2 linked regions of the Celeribacter indicus genome follow. The protein of the gene in region 1 interacts with the protein of each later gene in a pairwise test. Links are inferred from orthologs where the notes say so. Each region holds a gene or a part of one and is shown in the gene's direction. Other genes may lie near its edges.

Region 1 (11,647 bases):
GCGCGCGCGCTAGCGCGAGACGCCGGGTCTCGCCGCCCGAAAGGCCCGCGCCACGCTCGCCCAATTGCCGCACGAGCCCTTCGGGCGTCGTAAGAAAATGCGACAGGGCCACAGCCTGCATCACCGCCGCAAGTGCCGCGTCATCGGCCTGCGGATCGGCAATGCGGAGATTGTTGGCCAGCGATCCGGCGATCAGCGCGGGCCGCTGCGGCACCAGCGTCAGCCGGGCGCGCAGATCGGATTCGGGCCATTCGCACAGATCGCGGCCCAGAAGGGTGATCTCGCCCGGCTTTGACGCGGCTGCTCCGGCCAACATTGCCAGAAGGGTGGATTTGCCCGCGCCCGATGGCGCATGGATCGCCAGTGTTTCGCCAGGGTACAGCGTGAAATCCAGAGGCGCGCTCAGCTCCCTGCCGCTGCCATGGGCGCGCACGACAAGCTTGTTGACGGTCAGGAGTGCTGCGCCGGGGCGAAGGGGTGCCGGCATCTCCGCCGTCGCCGGTTGGGCATCCGGAACCCGCCGCGCAAGATTGCGGGCCGCAAGTTCTATCCGACCCCGCTCGGACCAGCCACGCCACAACAGCCGAAGGCATTCGGTCAGGGCAAGATTGATCAGGATCACCGTCAGCAGCAGCGCCGGCGAAAGGCTGCCCCCTAGGATCAGCGTCGCGGCAATCGCCATGCTCGGCGTGAGGTGCATCACCACCCCCGCCAGACGACCCATCAGATCCTGACCGCTGCGCGCCAGAGCCGCGTGGGCGATCGCCGCCTTTGTCTGGTCAAGCCCCTGCGGCAGCAGCCCCTGCATCAGCAGATCGCCGCGCAGCGCCAGCAGCCCAGCCGAGCGTGACCGGATCGCCTGCAAAGCCGCCTCTTCCCGACGGGCCTGGGCGCGCTGTCCGGCCCCGGCCAGCCGCGCAAGGCACAGGATTCCCATCGCCCAGATGGCCGCCAAGGCCCCGGCAAGCGCCCCGCCGCCGATGATCCAGATCACCGCCAGCCCGACCAGCAGCGACAGCGCCGCCGCAATCGTCGGGAAGACCAGACGGATCAGCAGCCCTTCAAGCGCCTCCACATCGGCGGTCAGCCGGTTAAGCATCTGCGCCGAATGGCGCCGCGCCAGCGTAGGAAGCGGCACAGCGGAAAGATCACGGAACAGCCGCAGCCGCAGCCGTTCCAGCGCCCGCAGCGTAGCATCATGCCCCAGCAGCCGCTCGCCATAGCGCGAGGCGGCGCGGATCAGCGTCAGCGTTCGGATGCCACCCGAGGGGCGCAGAAAATCGAAGACAAGGCCAAGCCCGGCCGCACCCGCCATCGCGGATGCGGTGATGAACCATCCCGAGAGGCCCAGAAGGGCGGCCCCCGCAAGCGGCACCATCGCCGCTAGAACGGCCGCGCGCCGCAAATGACGACCATTGCCCGCGTTCATTTCCCGGATGACGGCGGCAAGATGTCTCATGCAGCCTCCCTCCCGGCCCGCAGCGCGATGACGTGATCCATCGCCCCGATCAGCCGCGCGTCATGTGTCGCGATCAGCAGCGCGCTGCCCAATTCGCGCAGTGCCAGAAGCGCCCCGGTAATCTCTTGCGCGGAGGTCGCGTCCAGATCCGCAGTCGGCTCATCCGCCAGCAGAAGCGTCGGGGGGGCAAGCAGCGCGCGGGCGATCATCAGCCTGCGCGCCTCACCGCCCGAGACACCGCCGCCGGTCTCGCCAAGACGGGTGCCAAGGCCCTGCGGCAGCGCGGCCAGGACATGACCGGCGCGCGCGCGATGCAGCGCCTCGGTCAGGGTGTCGTCAGTGGCATCCGGTGCGGCAAGGCGCAGCCAGCGGCGCAGGCTCATCGCCGGAAAGCGCGGCTGTTGCGGCAGCCAGCCTATTGCACCGCGCAGACCTGTAGCTGTCGCGTCCGAGAGACGGATATCGCCATAGCGGATGGTGCCGGACAGGGCCGGGCGCAGTCCCGCAAGCGTGCCGAGCAATGTGGTCTTTCCGATCCCGCTTGGCCCCGTGACCGCCGTGGCCGTCCGGGGCAACAGGCATCCGTCCGGCACAGCAATCGCAGCATCCTGCCCGGGCGAAATTACCAGCCCTTGCCAGCGCAGCGGCAAGGGCCTGTCGCAGCGGGCAGGAGGGGCTGCGCCCTCGCCCAGGATGCGCGGCCCCTCCTGCGCCAGAGCGGCCCGCGCCTCGTCCATCACCGCCATTGCCGCCGCCCGATCATGCCAGGACGCTGCCAGATCCCGCATCGGCTGATAAAACTCCGGCACGATCAGCAGAACGAAGATCGCCCCGAAGGCGCTGATCTGTCCGCCCCACCCGCCCCAGGACACCAGCCCAAGAAGCGAGACCCCCATCTGCACCGCGACCAGCGCCACCCCGAGCGAGGCCATCAGCTCCAGCACCGTCGAGGACAGGAAGGCAAGGCGCAGAACCTTCATCACCCGTTCGCGCAGATCAGTGGCGCGGGTTTCCAGATCGGCTCCGGCCTGGCCCACGGCGCCCAGAAACCGCAAGTCGGCAAGGGCCGCGATGCGGTCCATCAGCAGCCGGTTCAGCGCCCCCGCTTCGACCAGATGATCACGCGAGGCCGCCTGCGCCGCATAGCCGATCAACATCATGAAGACCGGGATCAGCGGCCCTGTGACCGCAAGTGCCAGCGCCGCTGTCCAGCTCTGGCTGGCGACCAGCCCCAGGATCACCAACGGCACGATCCGGGCACGGGCCATGGCGGGCAGGAACTTCTCCAGCCAGGGGCGCAGCATAGCCGCTTTCTCGCCCATCAAAGCTGCCTGTGCGGCCGCATCCTCGCCCGGTCCCGAGGGGGAGCGCCAGACCGCCGCCTCCAGCAGCTGCAATCGCAGATCGGCAATGCTGCGCGATGCCTCGACCTGCGCCGCCGCTTCGGCCCGCCAGTCCAGACCCGCGCGCACCCCGCTGAGCAGGATGAACAGCAGCGCCGCATACCAGGCCGGCACCTCGCCCGCGATCAGATCCGATATGGCCCAAGCGATCAGCGCCGCCTGCACCGGCCAGACAAGCACGGACAAAATAGAAAGGATTGCGGCCCTCCGCAGTGCCGGAGATCCGTCCAGCCTTGCAAGCGTACGGCTTCCATGCCGAGTGGATCGGTTAACAGTCATGAGTTGTCCGCATGGTTCATCAGAGCGACCACTTCAAAAGTGGCCACATGCTGGTTCTGCCCAAATAACTCATCTGATCTGCAGGATTTGACGATTGGACATTATGTCTCTGACAATTCGCCGCAGCAGCCAAAGTTCAATTTAACGCGACCTCAAAACTCCAGGGAAACGATCAAGGTCTTGGGCTGAATTTCACCAAGCCAGCTCATAAAATTTTCAGCGCTATGGTGGCCAAGCATTCTGAGCATCCAAACCAATGCCTCGAGCCTGCGCCCTACATGACAAGTCGCAAAGTCTGACTGGAGGCTAGAAGCCGTCAGCAGTTGACCTCTGGGCTCTGTTGCGAATAACTTGCAACTGCAAATCATTCGCAACAGAGTCGCCATGACAGTCAAGGCCCCCACTCCACGCTTCCAACCGTCCGAAGGCTGGCGCAGCCAAAGCCCGATGCCCTCGCTGTCCGAGGTCTATGGCTCGGTCGTGGTGCCGCAGGGGCGCACGCCTTGGCGGCGGTTTATGGCCTTTGTCGGGCCGGGCTATCTGGTCGCCGTAGGCTACATGGACCCAGGCAACTGGGCCACCTCGCTGGCTGGCGGGGCGAAATTCGGCTATACGCTGCTGTTCGTTGCGCTGTTGTCGAACATCATGGCGATCCTGCTGCAATCCTTGTGCGCGCGGCTTGCCATCGGGTCGGGGCGCGATCTGGCGCAGGCCTGCCGCGACGCCTTTCCGTCCTGGGTCTCCTGGCCGCTCTGGCTCTTTGCCGAAGCCGCGATCATCGCCACCGATCTGGCCGAGGTGATCGGCGTCGCCATCGGCCTGAACCTGCTGTTCGGCATCCCGCTGGAGATCGGGGTGTTCCTGACTGCCGTCGACGTGTTCCTGATCCTCTGGCTGCAAAACCGCGGCTTTCGTTGGGTCGAGGCCTTTGTCATCACGCTGCTTGTGGTGATTTCGGCCTGTTTCTTCGTGCAGATCGCCATGGCCGACCCGGACTGGAATGCGGTGATCATAGGTTTTGCCCCTTCGGTCGAGATCGCGACCAACCCCGAAATGCTATATCTTGCGCTTGGCATCATCGGGGCAACGGTGATGCCGCATAACCTCTATCTGCATTCGGGCATCGTGCAGACACGTAACTGGGGCACCGCCCCCGACGCACGGCATCAGGCGCTGCGCATGGCGACATGGGATTCCACCATCGCGCTGATGCTGGCGCTGGTGATCAACGCCTCGATCCTGATCCTGGCGGCGGCCACCTTCCACTCAACCGGCAATACCGAGATCGTCGAGATAGATCAGGCCCATGCGCTGTTGGCCCCGCTTCTGGGTGGATCACTGGCGCCGACGCTGTTCGGTATTGCACTTCTGTGCTCGGGGCTGAACGCCACGGTGACTGCGACCATGGCTGGGCAGATCGTGATGGAGGGCTTCATCAATTTCCGCATCAGCCCGGTTCTCAGGCGGCTTATCACCCGCTCCATCGCCATCGTGCCGGCAGTGCTGGTTATCCTGATCTGGGGCAGCGCCGAGATGGGGCGACTTCTGATCCTCAGCCAGGTGGTACTGAGCTTTCAGTTGCCCTTTGCCATCGTGCCGCTGGTCATGTTCACCGCCAGCCGGAAGAAGATGGGCGATCTGGTTGCGCCGCTTTGGCTGACCTCACTATGCGCCGTGATCGCCGTCACCATTATCTGGCTGAATCTCAACCTGCTGACATCCATCGCCGGGGGCTGAACAGGAACCGTTGAGACCTTCGAATAGGTTGGGCAGGATTCTTTGTCTATTGGGTCTGGAATGAGCGGCACTGGCCAATCGCCTCCTGCTCACGAAGCCTCATATTCCTGTGAGGGCAGACGTCCAGCCACATATTGGTCTTGAACCTCAAGTAGCTAGAGGTCCTATCACCCCCGAAATAACCCACCTTCCGACCGGCCGCCTTAAAGGCAGGCTGCTGGTTCACTGTCCCGTCTCTGTGTCGGCACAGAAGCGCCGATACTGCGAAAGGACCGAGAACCGTGAGCACTGAGAGAAGACCCAGATTGCGCTCTGGTGCGTCCCGTCGACACATTCTTGGAATGATGGCGGGAAGCGGGTTGATGGGGTTGGTGCCTCGGCAGGTGTTTGCGCAAGGATTCCCGGCTTTCAGCTTTGCATTGGCAGAAAGTGTCTCCAATGACCCCGGGCTGGCAACCTTTTACCGGGAGACCAACTATGCACCGGTCTGGACCGGTTCCGAGCATGCTGCGCGCAGATCGGCGCTTGTTACCGCCCTGTCGCAGGCGGGAAATCACGGATTGCCAACAGATAGCTACGATCTGGAGGGCCTTATCACTGCTTACCGCGAGGTTTCGAGCGAACGGGACAGGGCAAGGCTGGAAGCGCGGACCTCCAGCCTTTTCGTGCAATATGCCAAAGACATCAGCAGCGGTGTTCTGGAACCCATCCGGATCATCCCGCAGATCGTTCGCACCCTTCCCCGGCCCGATGTGGCGGAGCTGATGCACGGGTTCGTGGCTGCCGAGCCCACGATGTTCATGCAAAGTCTGGTGCCAACCTGCCCCGAATATTCCCGCCTGCTGCGCGCGATCTACCAACTGAAGGAACGTATCGCCGGTGGAGGCTGGGGACCGCAGATCACCGCCCGCAGGCTCGGACCCGGCGATACAGGCGAATCCGTGGTGATCCTGCGCAATCGCCTGATCGAGATGGGATATCTGCCCCGCACTGCAACGGCGTCCTACGATCACCGCATTCAGGCCGCCGTTGCCGCCTTTCAGCGTTTCCACGCGCTTGCGCCCAACGGTATCGCCGATGAGGCCACGCAGGACGAAATCAACCTATCTGCCGATGCGCGCCTGCGGTCCCTGACTGTAGCCCTCGAACGCGAACGCTGGCTCAATGTGCCGCGCGGACAGCGTCACATCTGGGTAAACCTTGCCGATTTTACCACCCAGATCATGGACAACGATCTGGTGACACTGGACACGGTATCGATCATCGGCAGTCGGCCGGATGACATGCAGACACCAGAGTTCTCGCACGAGATGTCCTATTTGGAGGTCAACCCCGATTGGACCCTGCCGCGCTCGATCATTGCGCGCACCTATTGGAACAGCCTCTCAGCGGGTGGGGCAAGGCAGCTGGAGGTCATTGACAGCGCAGGCCGTGTCGTGCCGCGCAGTTCGATTGATTTCTCACGCTATACGCCGCGCAATTTCCCCTACAGCCTGCGGCAGGCACCGGGGCCGACCAATCCACTTGGAACGGTCAAATTCATGTTTCCCAACCCTTGGGCGATCTATCTCCACGACAGCCCGGAACGAAACCTGTTCGACAACACGCTGCGCGCCTATTCCGCCGGCTGCATCCGGCTGCAAAGACCACACGATTTCGCCTATGAACTCCTGTCGCGCCAGACCGATGACCCAGTGGGCCTATTCCAGTCGACGCTTCGAAGCCAGCGGCAAACCCGGATCCAACTGGCCGAACATGTCCCGGTTCATCTCGAATACCGGACGGCGTTCACCGATGCCCGCGGCGGGGTTCACTTCCGCAAGGATGTCTATGGCCGCGATGCCCGGCTCTATGAGGCGCTGGATCGGGCGGGTGCTGTTTTCAGGATGAGTTGACAGCACCCGAACCCGCCACACCCAAGATCTAAATTTCACTAACAAACCAAGGACATCCTGCCAGATGACCAACACCAAAAATACGATCGCATTGCTCTTAGCCCTTCTGGCGGGCCCACTTCACGCCGAGGCAATTCCAGCAACAGATACCGACACCCCGTCCGTCGTGACAACGACCACCAGCGAAGCTGTTATCGCAGTGGGTGACTCTCTGGACCGGGTTCTTGCGCGCAGCGGTATTCTGCCGGCCAATCGTTTAGAAGCTGCCTTGGCGCTTGAGGGCGTCTATGATCTCCGAGACTTGCGACCAGGAGATTTGCTGCGCTGGACCACTCAGGCAGGCGATTCCAGTCGGCTTTCCAGCCTTCAGCTTTTGGTCAGCAATGGGGTGGAAGTATCGCTGTCCTTCACTGATGCGGTCGAGGCCGTAAGACTCGAGCCTGAGGTCACGACACAGGATCGTCAGGAGGCATTTGTGCTCGATGGCTCGCTCTATGACGCTCTGGTCGCGGCGGATGCTCCGGCGCGCCTTGCTGTCGATTTGACGGCATTGATGGCAGGCCAGGTGGATTTCAGGCGCGATCTGCGCGGTGGCGAGGAATTCGCGCTGGTTTGGCAGGAGGATCGATTGCCCGATGGGAGCCTGGCAGGCGAACCGCGCATGTCATACGCTCGTCTTTCACTCAATGGGCATCAGTTTGAATTGGTCGCCACAGATCCGACAAGTCCGGTCCTGCTCTTCGAGGACGGCGAACTCGTTCAACGAAGCTCGCCACCGATCATGGGCGCCAGATTGTCCTCTGTATTCGGAAATCGCAACCACCCGGTTCTTGGCGGGCGCCGTATGCATACAGGCATAGACTATGCTGCCGCGACCGGAACACCTGTAAGTGCAACCGGAGCCGGGCGGGTTGTCAGGGCCGAAACAATGCGGGGCTACGGATTGACCGTCGATATCGACCATGGAGGAGGCGTAACCACCCGCTACGCCCATCTCTCAGCATTCAACGAAGGAATTGTCCCTGGGGCACGCATCCGTGCCGGAGATCGCATCGGCGCCGTTGGCGCGACAGGTCTCGTGAGCGGCCCTAATCTTCACTATGAGGTTCTGGTCGACGGTCGCCCGGTAGATCCTTTGGAGGAAGAGGTATTGCAGGCCCAGGAATTTGCAAGTGCGGCCGATATTGAAGCTCTTACAAAAGGTCGAGCGGCCACAGGCTATTCGACTGAGCAAGATAGCTGACCGTCATTCCTGAATTAATTGCCCGAAGGCTGACGCATAAAAGGTGAGTGTCCTAAAGTCTGTGTATCTGCGCCGGACCATGCGGTTTCACATACTCAAGCGGCGAAGCGCTCGCCGAACATTATCGCGAACTGGTTGCGGGCCGCAATTCGACAGAAGCAACACGAGTGAGGTCAGATCCCTTGGCCGAAACTTCGCTGCAGAGCTAGCCGAACGTCGGCTTTCGAGGATGCGGCAAAGGAGCATTTGTTGAGCTCGACCGCCGGAAATGAGCCGCGTTCTGCCGACTAATTCAGAATTTGTGGCGGGTGGCGTCAAAGTAGTTCCGCAAACCCGCCAAGCTCTGCCGCCGTGGCGACCAGATCAGTTTGCGTCAGGGTACCGAGATAGTAGTCGACGCTGTAGAGCGGATTCTTCAGCCGGGCGCGCACCTTGCGGACCGAGGCGCAGAGCAGGCCGGGTGCTAGGTGCAGATGGTTGACCAGGAATTCGTCGGGGTGTTGCACATCGATGCTGAAAGGCGTCAGCGCATCGACCGGGAAGTCAACGAGGTTCTGGGTCACGATCACGTCGCAGCGCCCGGTGATGGCGGCGGCCAGCACGTGCCAGTCTTCAGGATCGGGCAAGCTCAGCGTCGCGATCAGTGCGTGGTGCCCCTCGATCAGACTGTCTCGCGTGGCCCGGTCCAGCAGGTCACGGGTGAGGCTTTGGCGACCCTGGTGGTGAACAAGCTGCGCGGTGGCCTGAAGATCGCGGCGGTCAAAGCGCCGGGCTTTGGTGATCGTCGCAAGGCAATGCTGCAGGATATCGCCATCCTCACGGGCGGCACTGCGATCAGCGAGGAACTGGGCATCAAGCTGGAAAACGTCACGCTCGATATGCTCGGCCGTGCGAAGAAGGTCGTCATCGACAAGGACAATACGACCATCGTCGATGGGGCAGGCACCAAGGCCGATATCGAGGCACGCGTCACCCAGATCAGAGCTCAGATCGAGGAAACCACCAGCGACTACGACCGCGAAAAGCTGCAGGAGCGGCTGGCAAAACTCGCAGGCGGCGTTGCGGTGCTCCGTGTTGGCGGTGCGACGGAAGTCGAGGTGAAGGAGAAGAAGGACCGCGTCGACGATGCACTCCACGCGACCCGCGCTGCCGTGGAGGAGGGCATCCTTCCTGGGGGTGGTACGGCGCTGCTGCGTGCGGCGAAGGTTCTGGACAGTATCGCAACCGAGAATGCTGACCAGAAGCACGGCTGAACCGCTCCGGGTTTGCCGGAGGCTGTTTGGTTTAAGTTATGCGGCTATGGTCTTAGTTACCAGAGCTGCGTAGAAGTTTGCCTCTGCTTCCGCTGGTGGGATGTTCCCGATGGGCTCGAGGAGGCGGCGATTGTTGAACCAGTCGACCCATTCCAGAGTGGCGTATTCCACGGCGTCCAGACTGCGCCACGGGCCACGGCGGTGGATGACCTCCGCCTTGAAGAGACCATTGATTGTCTCGGCCAAAGCGTTGTCATAGCTGTCACCGACGCTGCCGACCGAGGGTTCGATTCCTGCCTCGGCCAAGCGTTCGGTGTATTTTATCGCCAGGTATTGCGATCCGCGGTCTGAGTGATGGATCAGTCCCACACCAGGCTGCCGCTGATGAACAGCCTGTTCCAAAGCGTCGAGAACGAAGCCTGTGTGAGCCGTGCGGCTGACGCGCCACCCAACGATCCGGCGCGCGAACGTGTCGATCACGAATGCCACATAAACGAACCCTTGCCAGGTGGCGACATAGGTGAAATCGCTGACCCAGAGCATGTTCGGTGCCGGCACCCGGAATTGCCGGTTTACCTTGTCCATCGGGCACGGCTGCTTCTTGTCAGGGATCGTCGTTTTATGCGGCTTGCCCCGGATGACGCCCTGCAGGCCCAAATCCTTCATCAACCGGGCTATCGTGCATCGGGCCACATCAAATCCTTCCCGCCGCATCTGGCGCCAGACTTTGCGCACGCCATAGACCTTGTAATTCTCATCGAACACGCGCTCGATCTCGGGGCGAAGCTCGTCGTCGCGCTTGAACCGATCCGAGCGCAGATCAGGGTCGGCCCGTTTGGCCAGATGATCGTAGTATGTGGACGGGGCAATCGGCAGGTGCTTGCAGATCGGCTCGACCCCGAGCTCTCCACGATAATCGTCGATAAAGGCGATCATGACTTCGGTCGGCGGTCGAGCTCCGCCATCGCAAAATACGCCGACGCCTTCCGCAGGATCTCATTCGCCTGCTTGAGTTCGCGGTTCTCGCGCTCCAGCGCCTTCATCTTCTCGGCCATCTCGGTACTGACCCCAGCACGGTCGCCACGATCAATCTCTGCCTTTTTGACCCAGTCATTCAGCGTGTTCGTCGAACAGCCTATCTTCGCCGAGATCGATACGATCGCTTGCCAGCGGCTCTCATGCTGACCGGCGTTGTCCAAAACCATACGAACCGCTCGCTCGCGCACTTCAGGGGAATATTTGTTCGTTGTCTTGCTCATGATGCTCCATCCTACTCAAGAGTTGGAGCCTCCGGCAAACCCGGAGCGGTTCACATGATAGTATCTGCAACTGTCGTCGTTGCGGGAGCGATGGTTGTTGCAGGCATAGTCGCCTCGTGACGCTTGGAGTGGTACGTTGATCAGCGCCGGTGAAGACGGGGAAGCCTTGGGCTTTCAGCAAGCACTTGATCGCGCGTCCTCGCTCCTGCGTACTCATCCTCGCATCGTCTTCATGATGTGCGGGATAGCAGGATCAGGGAAGACAACCTTCGCCCAAGCATTAGAGGGCATGGGCTGCCGACGGCTATCTATAGATGAGGAAATTTGGCGTACCTATGGTCGCTTTGGTGTCGACTATCCTGAGGATGAATATCCCATCTTGCAGGCTTCGGCAGAGAAAATACTGCGCGAGCAACTCGTCGAAATGCTGCAGACAGGAACAAAGGCGGTAATCGACTTCAGTTTCTGGAAATCCCAAACGCGAGCTGACTACCGTGAGCTTGTGCATCGTAATGGTCACCATTGCCAAATTGTGTTTCTGAAAGTTCCAGAGAACGTGCTGCGGAAGCGATTAGTTAATAGAGCTTCCCGTCGCGATGCTAATGCGGCCTTTCCAATGGGAGTGTCATGAACTATGTGTATCTGGCCCGGCCCATGCGGTTTCAGATACTCAAGCGTCGAAGCGCTCGCCGAACATTATGGCGAACTGGTTGCGGGCTGCAAACCATTCCCGGACATTTCGGCCATCCTTTTCGAATTTGCGGATTGCCAGATAGATCAACTTGGTTGCGGCCTCGTCGGTCGGGAAGGAGCCCCGCGTCTTGATCGTTTTCCGGATCACGCGGTTCAAGCTTTCTATGGCATTCGTGGTGTAGATGATTTTCCGGATCGCGGGATCGAAACCAAAGAACGGGATCACCTCCTGCCATGCCCGGCGCCAGGCCGGGGCGATGGAGGCGTATTTCCCGGCCCATTTCTCCTCGAAGGCATCGAGCTCGGCCTCGGCCATATCGGCGGTCGGGGCACTGTAAATCCGGCGTAGGTCCGCAGCCACGGCCTTGCGGTCCTTCCAAGAGCAGAAATTCAGGGAATGGCGCACCAGATGCACGATGCAGGTCT
Region 2 (11,486 bases), 790 kb from region 1 along the record:
ATCCTCAACCCGATGGGCACGACGGATGCGATCGAGTTCTTGATCTCCAAGCTGAAACAGACGAAAACGAACGCCGAGTTCTTCGACTCGATGAACGCCTGATTTTCACATTATCAATAGGTTAAACCTGTGGATACGATCTACGCCCTGGCGTCCGCCCGCGGCAAGGCGGGTGTTGCAGTGGTCCGGATTTCCGGGCCGCTTGCGTTTTGGGCTGTTGAAATCCTGGCAGGCGACGTCCCCCCGGCGCGACGGGCCGCGCTTCGGCTCCTGAAGGATCGCGAGGGTGGTGTTCTTGACGAGGCGCTGGTGATCTGCTTCGAAAAAGGGGCGTCTTTCACGGGAGAAGAAAGCGCGGAGCTTCAACTCCATGGCTCCGTCGCCATCGTCAACGCGGTCCTGCGCACCCTGGCGAAGATTGATGGGCTTCGCATGGCCGATCCGGGAGAGTTCACCCGCCGCGCGCTTGAGAACGACCGTCTCGATCTTGCTCAGGTGGAGGGGCTTGCCGACCTCATCGAGGCGGAGACGGAAGCGCAAAGGCGCCAGGCGCTGAGGGTGTTTTCCGGTGCCCTCGGTGAGAAGGTGGAGCGGTGGCGGCACGCGCTCGTTCGCTCTGCGGCCTTGCTCGAAGCCACGATAGATTTCGCGGATGAAGAGGTGCCGAGTGACGTCTCGCCAGAGGTGCTGGTACTGATCGCGGAAGTGATGATCGAATTGGAAACCGAACTCGCGGGTGCGGCGATGTCCGAACGGATCCGCGATGGCTTCGAGGTCGCGATCGTTGGACCGCCAAACGCAGGAAAGTCTACGCTTTTGAATGCCTTGGCGGGGCGTGAAGCGGCAATCACCTCGGAAGTTGCGGGAACAACGCGCGACGTCATAGAGGTGCGGATGGAACTTGGTGGATTGCCGGTGACACTGCTTGACACCGCCGGCCTGCGGGAGACCGAGGATGCGGTGGAGGCCATCGGCATCGAACGCGCCCGCAGTCGTGCGCAGCAGGCCGACCTCCGGGTCATCCTCCTGCCTCATGCCGGCGCTGTGCCGGAGATGCGGCCGGAACCTGACGACCTGGTTCTCGTCGGGAAGGATGACACCGGTCAGGATGATCTGTCGGTTTCCGGAAAAACGGGGCAGGGGATCGACCGGATGGTGAGTCATATCTCCGGGATTTTATCGTCGCGCGCCCTGTCCGCCTCGTCGGCCATCCGCGACCGCCACAAGATCGCGATGAAGGAGGCAATGGCCTCTTTGGAATCGGCGCGAAATGAGGTATTGATCGGCGCGGACAGGACTGAGATCGCAGCGGAAGAGTTGCGAAAGGTGGTCCACAGCCTCAATTGCCTTGTTGGCCGGATAGATGTGGAAACGGTTCTGGGGGAAATCTTCTCCAGTTTCTGTATCGGAAAATGAATGGGAACGCCGGGAGTGTTTCACGTGAAACATAGCGATTTCGATGTTGTCGTCGTGGGCGGTGGCCATGCCGGGTCCGACGCCGCGGCGGCGGCGGCGCGGGCGGGCGCCCGTACCGCCCTTGTTACGCTGCGCCGGGACGGGATCGGCGTCATGTCCTGCAATCCGGCGATCGGCGGGCTGGGCAAGGGCCATCTCGTGCGCGAGATCGACGCGCTCGACGGCGTCATGGGGCGGATTGCCGACAAGGCCGGGATCCAGTTCCGTCTGCTGAACCGTCGGAAGGGTCCGGCCGTTCAGGGGCCACGGGCGCAGGCCGATCGCAAAATCTATCGCCGCGAGATGCTTTCGGAACTGGAAAGCACGCCAAATCTGCAAATCTTGGAGGCCGAGGTTTCGGACCTTCTCCTCGAGGGGGACGCGGTGGCCGGGGTCGTGCTCGCAGATGGTGCAGAGATTCGTGCGGTATCCGTCGTACTCACGACCGGAACTTTTCTGAACGGGTTGATCCATATTGGCGACGTGTCGCGTCCGGGTGGGCGTATGGGGGACAGGCCTTCGCTCGCGCTCGCTGAACGTCTCTACGGCTTCGGGCTTCCCATGGGACGGTTGAAGACCGGTACACCACCGCGCCTCAACGGAAAAACGATCAACTGGAGCATCCTGGAAAGGCAGCCCGGAGACGATGTGCCGGTCATGTTCTCCTTCCTGAACCGACGGCCGTCGGCGCCGCAGGTCGCCTGCGGTATCACTCATACCAATGAACAGACGCATGAGATCATCCGGAAGAACCTTGATCGGTCTGCGATGTATGGCGGACATATCGCCGGCGTCGGTCCGCGCTATTGCCCCTCGATCGAGGATAAGGTGGTGCGGTTTTCCGATAAGCCGTCGCACCAGATTTTCCTGGAGCCGGAAGGGATCGACGACGATACCGTCTATCCCAACGGCATTTCGACCTCGCTTCCCTTGGATGTGCAGGAGGCTTATGTCCGGTCGATTCGCGGCCTGGAGGCGGTGGAAATCCTTCAGCCGGGCTATGCCATCGAATATGACTACGTTGATCCGCGCGCCTTGCGAACGACGCTCGAACTCAAGGATGTGCCGGGACTCTTCCTCGCGGGGCAGATCAACGGGACGACAGGATATGAGGAAGCCGCGGCGCAGGGACTGGTGGCGGGTGCGAATGCGGCGCACAAGGCATTGAGCCGCGAGCAGGCGGTGTTCCGCCGCTCGGACAGCTATATCGGCGTGATGATCGACGATCTGGTGACGCGTGGCGTGACTGAGCCTTACCGCATGTTCACCTCCCGCGCCGAATTTCGCCTGTCGCTTCGGGCCGACAACGCGGACCAAAGGTTGACTCCGTTGGGACTTGATCTCGGCCTCGTGACGGAAGGACGTCGCGTCGCGTTCGAGGAGAAGATGACGGCGCTCGAAAGGGCGCGGTCGTTGCTGGAGGCGAGGACCTACACTCCGCGGGAGCTGGCGGGAGCTGGAATTGCGGTGAGCGATGACGGCTCACGGCGCACGCTCTACACGGTGTTGTCCTTCCCGGACAGCTCTTTCGATCAGCTCCTCGCGTTGGATCCCGGACTGGGGGATCTTCCCGACGAGGTCCGGGATCAACTGGCGAAAGATGCGCTTTATGCCAATTATATCGCCCGGCAGAAACGCGATGTCGAGGCAATGAAGCGGGATGAACAGCAGGCAATCCCTGTTGATTTCGATTACGCCGCGCTCGTCGGGCTCTCGAATGAACTGCGGATGAAGCTCGAAAAGACCCGGCCGCAGACGATTGCGCAGGCGGGGCGCGTGGAGGGCATGACCCCCGCGGCTGCGACCTTGATCCTTGCGCGGGTCAGGCAGGCGAAAAAGGCGAAGGCCTCCTGATGATGCGCCCGCAGATTGCCGGCATGGATGTTTCACGTGAAACGTTGGAGCAGCTGGAGCAATACCACCGCTTGTTGCGAAAATGGACGCCAGCGATAAATCTCGTGGCGAAATCCACGATGGAGGACGTATGGGACCGTCATTTCGTCGATTCTGCTCAGGTTTTCGGACTTGTGCCACGACACGAGGCGCTCTGGGTAGACTTGGGGAGCGGAGGCGGATTTCCCGGTCTTGTCTGCGCCGTTCTGGCCAGAGAACTTTCACCGGAGACGCGTTTCGTTCTCGTCGAATCGGATATGAGGAAGGCGACGTTTCTTCGCACCGTCGCCCGTGAATTGGCACTCGAAGCAGAGGTGATCTGCGATCGGGTGGAAAAAGTGCCGCCGCTTGGGGCGGAAATCCTGTCCGCCCGCGCCCTAGCGCCGCTGCCGAAACTTCTGGACTATGCCGCGCGTCATCTTGGGCCAGCGGGTATTGCGGTCTTTCTCAAAGGGGAAAGTTTCCGGGAGGAGATCTGCAAGGCGCAGGACGACTGGCGCTTCGCATATGAGGAAATCCGCAGCCAGACAGATGAGGCCGCCATGATTCTGCGCATTGGAGATATCGAACGTGTCTGACCCCACCCGTCCGCCGAGTCCGAAAATCATTGCCGTCGCGAACCAGAAGGGCGGGGTGGGAAAGACCACGACCGCGATCAACCTTGCCGCCGCCTTGGTGGAAATCGGGGCACGCGTGCTCGTGGTGGATCTCGATCCACAGGGCAATGCGTCGACCGGCCTCGGGATCGACACCGAACATCGCGGCTACACGACCTACGATCTCCTTCTCGGGGATGTGGATCTTCACGAGGTGATCCAGACCACGGATATCGAAGGGCTCTGGATCTCTCCCGCAACGATAGATCTGAGTTCGGCCGACCTGGAAATGGTGTCGAACGAAAAGCGCAGTTTCCTGCTCAGCGATGCGTTGCGCCAGCCGGCGATTGACGACTATCGCCTTGATTTCATCCTGATAGATTGCCCACCGTCGCTCAGCCTTCTTACCGTGAACGCCATGGTGGCGGCCGATTCCGTGCTGGTGCCGCTGCAAAGCGAGTTCTTCGCGCTCGAAGGCCTGTCGCAGCTCATGTTGACGGTCCGCGAGGTCCGGCAGAGTGCCAATCCAAAGCTCCGTATCGAAGGTGTGGTGTTGACGATGTATGATCAACGCAACAACCTCTCCCGGCAGGTCGAACTCGACGCGCGGGAGAATCTCGGGGATCTTGTGTTCGAGACGGTGATTCCCCGGAATGTGCGGGTAAGCGAGGCGCCGTCCTTTGCTCTGCCGGTGCTCCAATACGATCCGGTGTCGAAAGGCAGTATCGCGTATCGCACGCTGGCGAAGGAAGTCGCCGCCAAGAAAGGACTCTGAACGATGGCCATGCCGAGCAAACCGAAAAGCCGAGGGTTGGGGCGGGGACTGTCCGCCTTGATGGCGGATGTGACGCAGGAAAACGCGGCGGCCGAGGAGGCGGGAACGCCCCGTCGCCCGGACATGATGGTTCCGATCGAAAAGATCATCCCAAACCCAGATCAGCCTCGGCGCAGTTTCGATCCATCGGGACTTCAGGAACTTTCGGATTCGATCCGGGAAAAAGGCGTGATTCAGCCGCTGATCGTGCGGGAAAGCCCGCGAGAGGCGGGAATCTATGAGATTGTCGCCGGCGAACGTCGCTGGCGGGCGTCGCAGATGGCGCGGCTGCATGAGCTTCCGGTGCTCGTGCGGGCCTATAGCGACACGGAAGTGCTTGAGGTTGCGATCATCGAGAACATCCAGCGTTCTGATCTGAACGCCATTGAGGAGGCTGCGGGCTACAAGCAGTTGATGGAAAGGTTCGGCCACACACAAGAGAAGCTCTCCGAAGCGCTCGGCAAGAGCCGAAGCCACATCGCCAACCTGATGCGGCTTCTTCAACTTCCGGAAGATGTCCAGGATTTCGTGGTGAATGGAGATCTGTCCGCCGGTCACGCGCGTGCCTTGGTGACGGCCGACAATCCCTCCGACCTGGCGCGGCAGATCATTCGTGGCAATCTCTCCGTCCGGGAAACCGAAAAGCTTGTAAGGGGCGAACGGGCTCCGACACAACGCAAATCCGCGTCTTCCGGCACGTCCCAGGCGAAAGACGCTGACACCCGCGCATTGGAGGGCGATCTCTCCGCCACTCTGGGCATGAAGGTCGAAATCGACCACCGGGACGGTGCGGAAAACGGTCGGATCAGCATTTCCTACGGCACGCTGGACGAACTCGATTCGCTTTGCCAGCTCCTGTCGCGGGGTGTCTAGGCGTCGGGGATCAGGGCACGGATGATTGCATTGAGAAGCGGACGGCCTTTCTCGGTGACGAGGAGCCGTCCGTTTTCCGTCTCCAAGAATCCGCCCTCAAACAAGTTGTTGTTTTCAAACGGAAATTCTTTACCATACAGAGTGTTGAGCCGATCGAGCGCCACTCCCTCCCGGATGCGCAGACCCATCATGAGATATTCGATGGCCTGATCCCGGCCCGGCAGCGCGTCGCGCGACTGTTCCCCATGACCGAGCGCAGAGACGCGGTCGAGCCAAAGGGCAGGGGAGAGCGGCGTGTCGATGGCGTATTTCTCGCCCCCGAGGGTGAGCCGACCGTGCGCGCCGGGGCCGATGCCGGCATAATCGCCATATCGCCAGTAAATCAGATTGTGACGGCTTTCCGCGCCGGGCCGCGCGTGATTGGAAATCTCGTAAGCGGGCATGCCGGCGGCCGCGCATTCTTCCTGCGTGACGAAATACATGTCGGCGGCGGCATCATCCGTCGGCAGATCCTTCAGCATCCCGCGGTCGTACCGGTCGCCAAAGGCGGTTCCGGCCTCGATCGTCAGCTGATAGAGGGAGAGGTGGTCGAGCGCCATGGACAGCGCCTCGCGCAGTTCCGCGCGCCAGGCGGAGACGCTTTGACCCTGCCGCGCGTAGATCAGATCGAAACTGACCCGATCAAAGGTGTTTCGGGCGATCTCGAATGCCGCGCGTGCCTCGGCGACGGTATGAAGGCGACCGAGCCTCCGCAGATCGTCGTCCCGCAGAGACTGGATTCCCATGGAAATGCGATTGACGCCGGCCTCGCGATAGCCCTTGAACCGACCCGCTTCCACCGAGGTCGGGTTCGCTTCGAGCGTGATCTCGGCATCGTTGGACATCGGCCAAGAGGCTCTGATCCGGCTCAAAAGGCTTTCCACGAGGTCCGGATCCATCATCGAGGGCGTTCCGCCGCCGAAGAATACGGTATTGAGGACGCGGCCGGATGTTTCCCGTGAAACGCGCTCGATCTCCGAAAGATAGGCCCGCTCCCATGCCGTCTGGTCGATGTTCGCCGCGACATGGGAATTGAAGTCGCAATAGGGGCACTTTGCCTGACAGAACGGCCAGTGGATATAAAGCCCGAACCCGCCGTTCCGCCAGTCTTCCATCATCGGTCCCTGTATGCGGTGACTTCGATTTCGATCTTCATCTCCGGTTTGATGAGCGCCGCGACCACCATCGTCGCGGCAGGCCGGATGTCGGCCAGATATTCGCCGAGCGCCGGCACCACCTCGTCCACCAATGCCGTATCCGTGATGGTGTACTGGACGCGCACCGCGTCGGAGAGGGAGAAACCCGTTCCTTCGAGGACGCCGGAAATGGTCTTGAACGCATTGCGTGCCTGATCGGCGATGCTTTCCGGCATGGTCATGGTGGCATAGTCGTAGCCGGTCGTGCCGGATACGAAACACCAGTCGCCCTGCACGACGGCACGGGAATAGCCCATGACCTTTTCGAAGTCGGAGCCGGAGGAGATCAGTTTGCGTTCACTCATTTCGAGAGATCCTTGAAAGGTCCGCGGACCAGTTGACGAAACGCGTCGGCACGGTGGCTCATCGCCTGTTTGCGTGCCTGATCCATTTCCCCGAAGGTCTCTGTCTCGCCCTCGGGAAGGAAGATCGGATCGAATCCAAAGCCGTTCTCGCCCCGCGGCGGCCAGACGAGCCGTCCCTCGACCGTGCCGTCGAAGATTTCGTCATGCCCGTCGGGCCAGGCAAGGCAGAGCGTGCAGCAGAAGCGCGCGGTGCGCGGTTCCGGCGCGGATTTTTCCTCGAGAAGATCCCAGACCTTCTTCATCGCCATGGGAAAATCGCGGCCCGCGGGCGTCTCCGCCCAATCCGCCGTATACACGCCGGGCGCGCCGTCGAGCGCGTCCACCATGATGCCGCTGTCGTCGGAGAGCGCGGGAAGGCCGCTCGCCCTTGCGGCGAAATGGGCCTTGATCCGGGCGTTTCCGGCGAATGTGTCCTCGGTTTCCTCAGGTTCTTCGAAACCGAGATCGCCCGCCGAGACCACTTCGATCCCGTAGGGTGCGAGAAGCTCCGCGATCTCGCTCAGCTTTCCCTTGTTGTGGGAGGCGAGGACGAGGCGATCTCCGTCAAAGCTCCGCATCAGATCACCGCCGCGTTCTGTGCGGCGACGAGTTCCGCGACGCCCTTTTCCGCGAGGTCGAGCAGCGCGTTCATCTGGTCGCGCGAATAGGTGGCGCCCTCCGCGCTCATCTGCGTCTCGATCAGCCGCCCGTTCGCAAGCATGATGAAATTGCCGTCGACGCCCGCCTCGCTGTCCTCCGGATAGTCGAGATCCAGAACGGGCTGGCCCGCGTAGATCCCGCAGGACACCGCAGCGACATTGGACAGAAGCGGATCGGACACGATATCGCCCGCCTTCAGGAGCTTGTTCACCGCGAGCCGCAGCGCGACCCAGCCGCCGGTGATCGACGCACAACGGGTGCCGCCGTCCGCCTGGATCACGTCGCAATCCACCGTGATCTGCCGTTCGCCCAGGGCGACCCGGTCCACGCCCGCGCGCAGCGCCCGGCCGATCAGCCGCTGGATCTCCACCGTGCGGCCGCCCTGCTTGCCCTGCGTCGCCTCGCGCCGCATCCGCGACGTGGTCGACCGCGGCAGCATTCCGTATTCCGCCGTGACCCAGCCCTGGCCGGAATTGCGCATGAAGGGCGGAACGCGTTCCTCGATGGTCGCGGTGCACAGGACATGGGTGTCACCGCAACGGATGAGACAGGAGCCCTCGGCATGTTTCGTGACGCCCGTTTCGATTGAAATCGGCCGCATCTCGTCTAAATTTCTACCCGAGGGTCGCATCGTCTGTCCTTCCGTTTCCGTTGCCGCACACATAGCCAACGGCGCGCGAAAGACGCAAGCCCGATTGACCCGCGGAAGAGTTGTCATTTAAGTGAACCGGAGCCCCCACGTCCTGCCAGAATGACCGAACGCGCAAATCTCATCTCCGAAATGAACGACCGCTCGCGCGAAGTGTTTCGCCGCGTCGTCGAAGGCTATCTGGAGACCGGCGACCCGGTCGGCTCGCGGACCCTGACGCGCACGATGAGCGAGAAGGTCTCCGCCGCGACGATCCGCAACGTGATGCAGGATCTCGAATATCTCGGCCTGCTCGACAGCCCCCATGTCTCAGCGGGACGGATGCCGACCCAGCTCGGCTTGCGGATGTTCGTCGACGGGCTTCTCGAGATCGGCCAGGTGACCGAGGACGATCGCGAAAAGATCGAAGCTACGGTGAGCAGCGGCAATCGCGGTGATGTCGGCTCTGTGCTCGACCGGATCGGCTCGGCGCTGTCCGGGCTGACGCATGGCGCAAGCCTCGTCCTTGCGCCGAAGCACGAAGCCCCGATCAAGCATATCGAATTCGTGAGCCTTGCACCCGATCGCGCGCTGGTGGTGCTGGTCTTCGCCGATGGCCATGTCGAGAACCGCGTCTTCACCCCGCCCATCGGCCAGACGCCGTCCTCGCTGCGGGAGGCTGCGAATTTCCTCAACGCGCTTGCGGAGGGGCGCACGCTTGCAGAACTGCGCCATGTCGTCGAGCGGGAGATCGACGCGCGGCGCCAGGAGCTCGACAGCCTCGCCGCGGAGATGGTGGAAAGCGGCTTCGCCCATTGGGAGGGCGAGGGGACGAGCTACGAACGCCTCATCGTGCGCGGGCGTGCGAATCTGCTCGAATCCAGCCCCGAGGCGGAGGAGCTTCAGCGCATCCGTGAACTGTTCGACGATCTTGAAAAGAAGCGCGATATCGCGGATTTTCTCGAGGGCGCCGAAGAGGGCGAAGGTGTGCGCATTTTTATCGGTTCAGAGAATAAACTTTTCTCGCTTTCGGGTTCCTCTTTGGTGGTTTCTCCATATATGAACGCGGACCGTAAGATAATCGGTGCCGTGGGTGTCATCGGACCGACCCGCCTGAACTACGGGCGGATCGTTCCGATCGTCGACTACACGGCCCAACTTGTCGGGCGGATGCTGTCCGGCAAGACGTGAAAAGGTGGAACATGACGGACCCAAAGAAAGACATCGCTGACGAGACCGAGACCGGCATCGAGAAGGATCTGATCGACATCACTTCGGCGGAGGCCGCCGAGCCTGTCGAGGAGGAGGTGGACCAGCTCGAGCTCCTGCGGGCCGAGCGCGACGAGTTCAAGGACCGTTTCATCCGTGCGGTCGCGGAGGCGGAGAATGCGCGCAAGCGTGCGGACCGGGACCGCCGGGAGGCGGAGAATTACGGCGGCTCGAAACTCGCCCGCGACATGCTGCCGGTCTTCGACAACATGAAACGCGCCATCGACGCCATCACCGAGGAACAGCGTGAACAACAGGCGGCGCTGATCGAGGGGATCGAGCTGACGATGCGCGAGCTTCTCAACGTCTTCTCGAAACACGGAATCCAGATCATCACGCCAGATGTGGGCGAGAAATTCGATCCGAACCGGCACGAGGCGATGTTCGAGGCCCCCGTGCCGAACACGAAGGCCGGCGACATCATCCAGGTGATGAACGTGGGCTTCATGCTCCACGACCGGTTGCTGCGGCCGGCCCAGGTGGGCGTCTCCTCGACCCCCGCCTAGATCAGCGCCTTCAGATCGTAGAGAAGCTGCAAGGCCTCTCGCGGAGACAGCTCGTCGGGGGAGACTCCGGCGAGCTTTTTCTCGACGGCGCTCTCCTTCGGTGCGGCGGGCGCCGGCGCCGGGGGTTGAGCGGCAAAGAGCGGCAGGTCGTCGATGATCGCCTTCGGACGGGCGGCATTGTCCGCCTGTCCCTTCTCCAGAGCGTCCAGAACGGTTCGCGCCCGTTTAACCACCGCCGGGGGCAATCCTGCGAGCCGGGCGACCTGCACCCCATAGGACCGGTCTGCCTTCCCCTTCACCACCTCATGCAGGAAGATCACCTCGCCTTCCCATTCCTTGACCGAAACGGTGGCGTTTTCCACCCCGACGAGCTTGTCGGAAAGCGCGGTCATCTCGTGATAATGCGTCGCGAAAAGGGCGCGGCACCTGTTCACGTCATGCAGATGTTCGAGCGTGGCCCAGGCAATCGACAGGCCGTCATAGGTCGCCGTGCCGCGCCCGATCTCGTCGAGGATCACGAGCGCCCGGTCATCCGCCTGGTTGAGGATCGCGGCGGTTTCGACCATTTCCACCATGAAGGTCGAGCGCCCGCGCGCGAGGTCATCAGACGCCCCCACGCGGGAGAAGAGCTGCGACACGATCCCGATCCGGGCGCTTTCCGCCGGAACATAGGAGCCGGCCTGCGCGATCAGGGCGATGAGCGCATTCTGCCGCAGGAAGGTCGATTTGCCGGCCATGTTCGGCCCTGTCAGAAGCCAGATCGCCGCGCCGTCCCCTCCGTCCGAAAGGGCGCAGGAATTGGCGACGAATTTCTCGCCCCCCTGCTTGCGCAACGCGCGTTCGACGACCGGATGACGGCCCCCGGTGACGAGGAATTCACGACCCTGATCCACCTCTGGCCGGTTCCAGTTCTCCGACACCGCCAGATCCGCGAGCGCGGTGGTCAGGTCGAGCTCCGCGAGCGCCTTCGACGCATCGTTGATCGCGGGAGCACGGTCGAGCACCGCGACGCGCAGCGTTTCGAACAGGCGCTTCTCGATCTCGAGCGCGCGACCGCCGGCATTGTGGATCTTCGTTTCGAGCTCTGACAGTTCGAGCGTCGTGAACCTCACCTGGTTCGCCGTGGTCTGGCGATGGATGAACGTGTCCGAGAGCGCGCGCATCTTCTCGGCATGTGTGGCGGTGGTCTCGATGAAATAGCCGAGCACGTTGT

Evidence for each region.
Region 2: the proteins of P73_RS05155 (region 1) and grpE interact in binary tests that used the Escherichia coli proteins (3 or more experiments, as listed by UniProt). The link is inferred for Celeribacter indicus from one-to-one orthologs.

The regions. Positions count from the first base shown.
Region 1 is NZ_CP004393.1:1,006,348-1,017,994, forward strand. The notes cover bases 2,706-5,701. They hold P73_RS05155 (Nramp family divalent metal transporter), read left to right. Parts: upstream 2,706-3,525; coding sequence 3,526-4,878; downstream 4,879-5,701. Other genes in these bases: P73_RS05150 (ABC transporter ATP-binding protein/permease), read right to left, coding at 2,706-3,042; P73_RS05165 (L,D-transpeptidase family protein), read left to right, coding at 5,241-5,701. In the rest of the region: P73_RS05145 (amino acid ABC transporter ATP-binding/permease protein), read right to left, coding at 1-1,459; more of P73_RS05150, read right to left, coding at 1,456-2,705; more of P73_RS05165, read left to right, coding at 5,702-6,773; P73_RS05170 (M23 family metallopeptidase), read left to right, coding at 6,838-8,016; P73_RS26305 (PIN domain-containing protein), read right to left, coding at 8,331-8,708; P73_RS24795 (P-loop nucleotide/nucleoside kinase family protein), read left to right, coding at 10,665-11,159; P73_RS05200 (IS256 family transposase), read right to left, coding at 11,199-11,647. UniProt on the Escherichia coli protein: H(+)-stimulated, divalent metal cation uptake system. Involved in manganese and iron uptake. Can also transport cadmium, cobalt, zinc and to a lesser extent nickel and copper. Involved in response to reactive oxygen.
Region 2 is NZ_CP004393.1:211,773-223,258, forward strand. Bases 8,652-11,486 are described here. They hold grpE (nucleotide exchange factor GrpE), read left to right. Parts: upstream 8,652-9,700; coding sequence 9,701-10,273; downstream 10,274-11,486. Other genes in these bases: hrcA (heat-inducible transcriptional repressor HrcA), read left to right, coding at 8,652-9,689; mutS (DNA mismatch repair protein MutS), read right to left, coding at 10,270-11,486. Also shown: transcription termination factor Rho, read left to right, coding at 1-102; tRNA uridine-5-carboxymethylaminomethyl(34) synthesis GTPase MnmE, read left to right, coding at 130-1,416; tRNA uridine-5-carboxymethylaminomethyl(34) synthesis enzyme MnmG, read left to right, coding at 1,441-3,309; 16S rRNA (guanine(527)-N(7))-methyltransferase RsmG, read left to right, coding at 3,309-3,926; P73_RS01080 (ParA family protein), read left to right, coding at 3,919-4,719; P73_RS01085 (ParB/RepB/Spo0J family partition protein), read left to right, coding at 4,729-5,631; radical SAM family heme chaperone HemW, read right to left, coding at 5,628-6,785; P73_RS01095 (RidA family protein), read right to left, coding at 6,785-7,171; rdgB (RdgB/HAM1 family non-canonical purine NTP pyrophosphatase), read right to left, coding at 7,168-7,788; rph (ribonuclease PH), read right to left, coding at 7,788-8,501; more of hrcA, read left to right, coding at 8,622-8,651. UniProt on the Escherichia coli protein: Participates actively in the response to hyperosmotic and heat shock by preventing the aggregation of stress-denatured proteins, in association with DnaK and GrpE. It is the nucleotide exchange factor for DnaK and may function as a thermosensor.